One region of the Mesorhizobium sp. WSM4829 genome, then DNA from elsewhere that is predicted to be linked to it. Evidence: riboswitches for the same ligand, from Rfam matches in the RefSeq annotation. Region 1 holds a riboswitch; the other holds the start of a gene.
The links. Region 1 has a riboswitch for S-adenosylmethionine ahead of AC0L17_RS22545 (O-succinylhomoserine sulfhydrylase). Riboswitches for the same ligand answer to the same signal wherever they lie in the genome.

Region 1 (3,402 bases):
ACGGGCTCGGACTGCGCGTCAATCTCGTTGCCGCGCCCTTCGAACAGCCGCTCGGCTTGCGCACATTTGGCGAAATCTGGTCGCGCCAGGCCCGCTGGGCACGCCTCCGTCGCGTCACCTTCCCACTGTTTTTCGCGCCCGAGATCCTGATCGGAGCGGCGCCGCCGCTGGTGCTTGCGCTGGTTGCGGCAGCAGGCGCCGGTTTCAGCCTGCCGGCTACCGCCATCGCCGTGCTGATAGTCGCCTATCTGCCGGAATGCGCTCTCGCCTCGGCCAAGGGCTGGCACCTGTCGCTGCGCATGATCCCGGCGATGGTTGCGCGGGACGTGATGCTTCCCGCCATCTGGGTGCGCGGCTGGCTCAGCGGTGCCGTCGACTGGCGCGGCAACACGATGACCATCCAAACCAGCGCCGTTGCGGAATTGGAAGAGACGCCGTCGGGCGCCTGACCCCGCCTGCTTTGCAGATCAGAGCGCAGCAGTTCGGCGCGTATCCCTACCTGGCGGCTTTCAAGGCCTGCTCGATGTCTTCGAGCAGGTCGTCAGTGTCCTCCAGTCCGACGGACAGCCTGAGCGTGCCTGGCCCGATGCCAAGTTCGGCCCGCGCCTCGTCGCTCAGATTCTTGTGTGTCGTCGTCGCCGGATGGGTGATCAGGCTCTTGGCGTCACCGAGATTGTTGGAGATCAGCACGACATCGAGCGCGTTCTGGAAGGCGAAGGCCGCCTGCTTGCCTCCCTTGACGTCGAGGCAGATCAGCGTCGAGCCGCCCGACATCTGCTTCTTGACGATCGCCGCCTGCGGGTGATCGGCGCGGCCGGGATAGATGACGCGGACAATTTCCGATCGCTCGGCGAGGAAGTCCGCGATCCGGCCGGCACTTTCCGTCTGCTGGCGCACGCGCAGCGGCAGCGTCTCCAGGCCCTTCAGCAGCGTCCAGGCATTGAAGGGCGAGAGGCTGGGACCGGTGTGGCGGAAGTAGTCGTGCAAATTCTCGTCGATCCACTTCTTGTCCGACAGGATGATGCCGCCGAGGCAGCGCCCCTGGCCGTCGATGTGCTTGGTCGCCGAATAGACGACGATATGGGCGCCGAGTTGCAACGGCTTCTGCTGCAAGGGCGTGGCAAAGACGTTGTCGACGATCAGCCGCGCGCCGATCGAATCGGCAAGCGAGGCTACGGCTGCGATGTCGACGACCTCCAGCGTTGGATTGGTCGGGCTTTCAAGGAAGAACAACCTGGTGTTGGGCCTGACCGCCTTTTCCCAATTGGCGATGTCGGTGCCGTCGACCAGCGTCGCCTCGATGCCGTATTTCGGCGCCAGCGTCTCGACCACCCAGCGACAGGAGCCGAACAGCGCGCGCGCCGCCACGATGTGGTCGCCGGCCCGGGCACTGCACAGCAACGCCGCCGTCACCGCCGCCATGCCGGATGCGGTGGCGCGGGCATCTTCGGCACCTTCCAGCGCACACATGCGCTTCTCGAACATGTCGACCGTCGGATTGGCATAGCGCGAATAGATGAAGCCCGGTTCCTCGCCCTTGAAGCGGGCTTCCGCCGCCTGCGCCGTATCGTAGACATAGCCTTGCGTGAGATACATCGCCTCGGAGGTTTCGCCGAAGCCGGAACGCAGCGTTCCTGCATGCACGAGGGCGGTCTGAGGCTTCCAGTTGCGCGTTTTGCTCGTCATCACCTTGTTCCAAACAGAAAAAATGGTCCAAACACAAAAAAACCGGCCGCGAAAGTCGCAACCGGTCGTACGGCCTTTCGGCCCGACGGTCCTTTAGCGACTTGTTTAACGTGGCTGCAAGCCGACCGGCCAAATCACCACGGGATAACGATCCTTTAGACCTGCACCGCGCTTGCGTCAATTGCCGGCATGATTAAGAGGTTTGTACCAGCGGGTTCCACGGCAAGAACCTGCGACAAGACGAGACCACGCCCGGCCTTCGAGCGGAGCCAGACTTTGCGGCAGACAGGCATTCTTCCGGATCAGGATATTTCCGCGCTGTACCAGTCGGGCGCGCTGAAGTCGCCGCGCGCGCTCGACGCCGACCAGGTCCAGCCGGCCAGCCTGGACCTCAGGCTTGGCGACAAGGCCTGGCGGGTGCGCGCCTCCTTCCTGCCCGGCCCCAACCACAGGGTTGCTGAAAAACTCGACCGCCTGAAGCTGCACGAAATCAATCTCACCGATGGTGCGGTGCTGGAGACGGGCTGCGTCTATATCGTGCCGCTGCTCGAGAGCCTGGCGCTTCCGGCAAACATTTCCGCCTCGGCCAACCCAAAAAGCTCGACCGGGCGGCTCGACATCTTCACCCGCGTGATGACCGATCGCGGCCACGAGTTCGACAAGATCGCTGCCGGCTACAACGGCCCGCTCTATCTCGAAGTCAGCCCGCGCACCTTTCCGATCGTCGTCCGCGCCGGCTCGCGGCTGTCGCAGATCCGGTTCCGCACCGGCAATGCGCTTTTGTCGGAAAGCGAGCTGCACGAATTGCACCGTGCCGAGACGCTCGTCGCCACCGAGCCGCCGAACATTTCCGGCGGCGGCATCGCACTGTCGATCGACCTCGACGGCGACAAGGACGGGCTGGTCGGCTACCGCGGCAAGCACCACACCGGCCTGGTCGATGTCGACAAGCGCGCCGCGCAGGATGTCGTCGATTTCTGGGACCCGCTCTACAAGAGCGGCGCCGGCGAACTGGTGCTCGATCCGGACGAATTTTATATCCTCGTCAGCCAGGAAGCGGTGCATGTGCCGCCGCTCTATGCCGCCGAGATGACGCCCTTCGATCCGCTGGTCGGCGAATTCCGCGTCCACTATGCCGGTTTCTTCGATCCGGGTTTCGGCCATTCGGCCTCGGGCGGCACCGGCAGCCGGGCCGTGCTCGAAGTGCGCAGCCACGAAGTGCCGTTCATCCTCGACCACGGCCAGATCGTCGGACGGCTGGTCTACGAGCACATGCTGAAGCGGCCGCAGGCGCTCTACGGCACAGATCTCGGCTCGAACTATCAGGCGCAGGGCCTGAAACTGTCCAAGCATTTTCGCGCCGCGCGCTGATCGCCCACTATGATCAGACCATGCTTGCCTGACCTTACGGGTCGTGCTTGGCTGTCTTAGCCGTCAATACGGTTGGAACAAGGGGAACAAAAAATGCAGATTTCAAGATGGATCGCATCGGCAGCAACAGCCGTCATGCTGGCGATGTCAGTCGGGTCGCTGTCGGCGCAAGCACAGGAAAAGTTGAAGATCGCCACTGAAGGCGCCTATCCGCCGTTCAACACCATCACCGCGGATGGCAAGCTCGTCGGCTTCGACATCGACATCACCAATGCGCTTTGCGCTCAGATGAAGGTCGAATGCGAACTTGTCACGCAGGACTGGGACGGCATGATCCCGGCGCTC
Region 2 (3,402 bases), on a different contig from region 1:
GCCAGTGGATGGCCGGGAATGAAATGCACGCCGGCAGGCACATGCGGCTGCATCTGCGCGATGACCGACGCCTTGGTCGAGCCGACATCGGTGAGGATTGCGCCCTGCTTCAGCGCCGGTGCGATTTCCTCGGCGACCTCGCCCGAAGAACCGACCGGCACCGAAACGATGACCAGGTCGGCATCGCCGACCGCCTCTTTCGCATCCGACGTGTAGAAGGAGCCGAGGCCGAGTTGCTTCGCCCGCGCCAGCGTCGTTTCGCTGCGCGTCGAGATGGCGACATGACCGGCAAGGCCTTCGCGATGGATTACGCGGGCCAGCGACGAGCCGATCAGGCCGATGCCGACCAGCGCGATCTTTTCGAACATCGGTGATGTCATGGTGTTCTAGCTTTTCAGAAATGTCGCGATGGCGGCGACAACGCCGCGATTGGCCTCTTCGGTGCCGATGCTCATGCGCAGCGCATTCGGGAAGCCGTAGCCGGAAACGCGCCGCAATATGTAGCCGCGCGCACAGAGGTAATCGTCCGCAGCTGCCGCCGAATGTTTTTTGTCTTCGGGAAAGTGGATGAGGACGAAATTGCCGACGCTCGGCGTCACCCGCAGTCCGAGCCTGGTCAACTCCTCGCTCACCCAGGTCAGCCAGGTCTCGTTATGCGCCACGCTTCGCTCGACATGGGCACGGTCGCGGATCGCGGCAATGCCGGCCTCGATCGCCGTCGCGTTGACGTTGAAGGGACCCCGCACCCGGTTGATCGCATCGATGACATGCATCGGCGCGTACATCCAACCAATCCGCGCGCCGCCGAGGCCGAGCTTGGAGAAGGTACGGGTCATGATCACGTTTTCCGCGCCAGCCACCAGTTCGACGCCGGCTTCATAGTCGTTGCGGCGGACATATTCGGCATAGGCTGCATCAAGCACCAGTAGCACGTTTCGAGGCAGGCTGGCATGCAGGCGGCGCACCTCCTGGAACGGCAAATAGGTGCCGGTCGGGTTGTTGGGATTGGCGAGGAAAATGATCCTGGTACGCGCCGTCACCGCAGCGAGGATCGCGTCGACGTCGGCGCGCTCATTGGTTTCCTTGACCGAAACCGGGACAGCACCTGCCGACTGGATGTAGATCTTGTAGACCATGAAGCCGTGTTCGGTGATCACAGCCTCGTCGCCGGGTGCGAGATAGGTCTGCGCAAGCAGGCCCAGAATCTCGTCGGAACCGTTGGAACAGACGATATTCGCCGGATTGAGGCCATGCACCTCGGCGATCGCCTCCCGCAGGCGCCTGGCGGTGCCGTCGGGATATATGTCGAGCTTGGCCGCAACGTCGCGCGCGGCTTCTATCGCCTTCGGCGAGGGGCCGAGCGGATTCTCGTTCGACGACAATTTATGGACCTTGGCAACGCCGGCCGGCGCCGTGCTTTTGCCCGGCACATAGGCCTCGATCTCCATGATCCCCGGGCGGGGCGTTGGACGTGCCTGATCCGATGCCTGGTTCATATTGCAAAAATCCGTCGAGAACGCTTCCGCTGCTCCAACGCGATGCGAATTTCGGATCCGCCACACTGGAAGCCGCCGCGGAAATACAAGCCGTGGCCTGGAATGTCGAGAGGCGGCAATGATCGGTGCGTGACTGGCCGTTGACGCCGAGGCGCGCCGGTCCTAAAGAAAGGCGAAATCCCGTGGTGATTTGGCCGGTCGGCTTGCAGCCACGTTAAACAACTCGCTAAAGGGCCGTTTGCATCCTGTAACCGGCTTTGCGAAGGCAATGCCGGTTTTTTTGTTGTCCGCAGCCGGCCGGACAGTCGCATCGAGCCGAAAATCGCAATCGACTTTCGGAAAACACGATGGGTTAATGTAAGAGGATGCGATGGTCGCGCTGCGCACGAAAAGAACTAACAACGAGGCCGACGAGCCGTCGAGCCCGGTGTTGCGTTTCGGCGCCGACAAGCCGCTCAAGCTCGATGCCGGCACACTGCTGTCGCCATTCCAGATCGCCTACAAGACCTACGGCACGCTCAACGACGCCCGCTCCAACGCCATCCTCGTCTGCCATGCACTGACCGGCGACCAGCACGTCGCCAGCACCAATCCAGTGACCGGCAAGCCGGGCTGGTGGGAAGTGCTGATCGGCCCCGGCAAGATCATCGACACCAGCCGCTTCTTCGTCATCTGCTCGAACGTCATCGGCGGCTGCCTTGGCTCGACCGGCCCCGCCTCGACCAATCCAGTCACCGGCAAGCCCTACGGGCTCGACCTGCCGATCATCACCATCCGCGACATGGTGCGGGCGCAGTTGATGCTGGTCGACCATTTCGGCATCGAAAAGCTGTTCTCGGTGCTCGGCGGCTCGATGGGCGGCATGCAGGTGCTGCAATGGGCGTCGAGCTATCCGGAGCGCGTTTTCTCGGCGCTGCCGATCGCCACCGGCGCGCGTCATTCCTCGCAGAACATCGCCTTCCATGAGGTCGGCCGGCAGGCGGTGATGGCCGATCCCGACTGGCATGGCGGCAAGTATTTCGAGCAGGGCAAGCGTCCAGAAAAGGGGCTGGCCGTGGCGCGGATGGCCGCTCACATCACCTATCTGTCGGAGGCGGCCCTGCACCGGAAGTTTGGCCGCAACCTGCAGGATCGTGAAGCACTCACCTTCGGTTTCGACGCCGATTTCCAGATCGAGAGCTATCTGCGCCATCAGGGCATGACCTTCGTAGACCGCTTCGACGCCAACTCCTATCTCTACATGACCCGGGCGATGGACTATTTCGACCTCGCCGCCGATCATGGCGGCCGGCTGGCCGACGCCTTTGCCGGCACCAGGACCCGTTTCTGCCTGGTCTCCTTCACCAGCGACTGGCTGTTCCCGACCGAGGAGAGCCGCTCGGTCGTTCACGCGCTGAACGCGGCCGGCGCCTCGGTGTCCTTCGTCGAGATCGAGACCGATCGCGGCCACGACGCCTTCCTGCTCGACGAGCCGGAGCTGTTCGCCGCCATCAACGGCTTCATCGCCTCGGCGGCCCGCGCCAGGGGGCTCAGCGCATGACCCCCAAAGATTACAGCCTTTTCGAACCGGCATCTTGCGCCAGGCAGCAGCGCATGACGCCTGAAGTTTGCAGGCTTTTCCGATCAAGGTCATGCGCCAGGCATCAGCGCATGGCCCCGAAAAGTTGCAGACTTTTCGGATCAAGGTCATGCGCCAGTCAAAGGCCACGATCATGAGTGTCAACCACGCCCAGCGCGTCGACCTCGAAGTCGTCGCCGATCTCATCCCGCCGCAGTCGCGGGTGCTGGACGTCGGCTCCGGTGATGGCCTGCTGCTCGAATTGCTGCAGGCAACGAAGCAGGTCGACGGCCGTGGGATGGAACTGTCGCAGCGCGGCGTCAACGAATGCGTGGCACGCGGCCTGTC

Region 2: it holds a riboswitch for S-adenosylmethionine, as region 1 does, so the genes downstream of both, metX (homoserine O-acetyltransferase MetX) here and AC0L17_RS22545 (O-succinylhomoserine sulfhydrylase) in region 1, are expected to answer to the same signal.

The regions. Positions count from the first base shown of each region.
Region 1 covers NZ_JBVVQJ010000025.1:56,393-59,794, reverse strand. Annotated here, with positions in the region: gene AC0L17_RS22550 (ceramide glucosyltransferase) at 1-449, shown strand, start outside; gene AC0L17_RS22545 (O-succinylhomoserine sulfhydrylase) at 496-1,686, opposite strand; SAM riboswitch at 1,760-1,837, opposite strand; gene AC0L17_RS22540 (2'-deoxycytidine 5'-triphosphate deaminase) at 1,963-3,057, shown strand; gene AC0L17_RS22535 (ABC transporter substrate-binding protein) at 3,151-3,402, shown strand, end outside.
Region 2 covers NZ_JBVVQJ010000006.1:59,872-63,273, forward strand. Annotated here, with positions in the region: gene AC0L17_RS07890 (prephenate/arogenate dehydrogenase family protein) at 1-380, opposite strand, end outside; gene hisC (histidinol-phosphate transaminase) at 387-1,496, opposite strand; SAM riboswitch at 1,669-1,746, shown strand; gene metX (homoserine O-acetyltransferase MetX) at 1,867-3,036, shown strand; gene metW (methionine biosynthesis protein MetW) at 3,209-3,402, shown strand, end outside.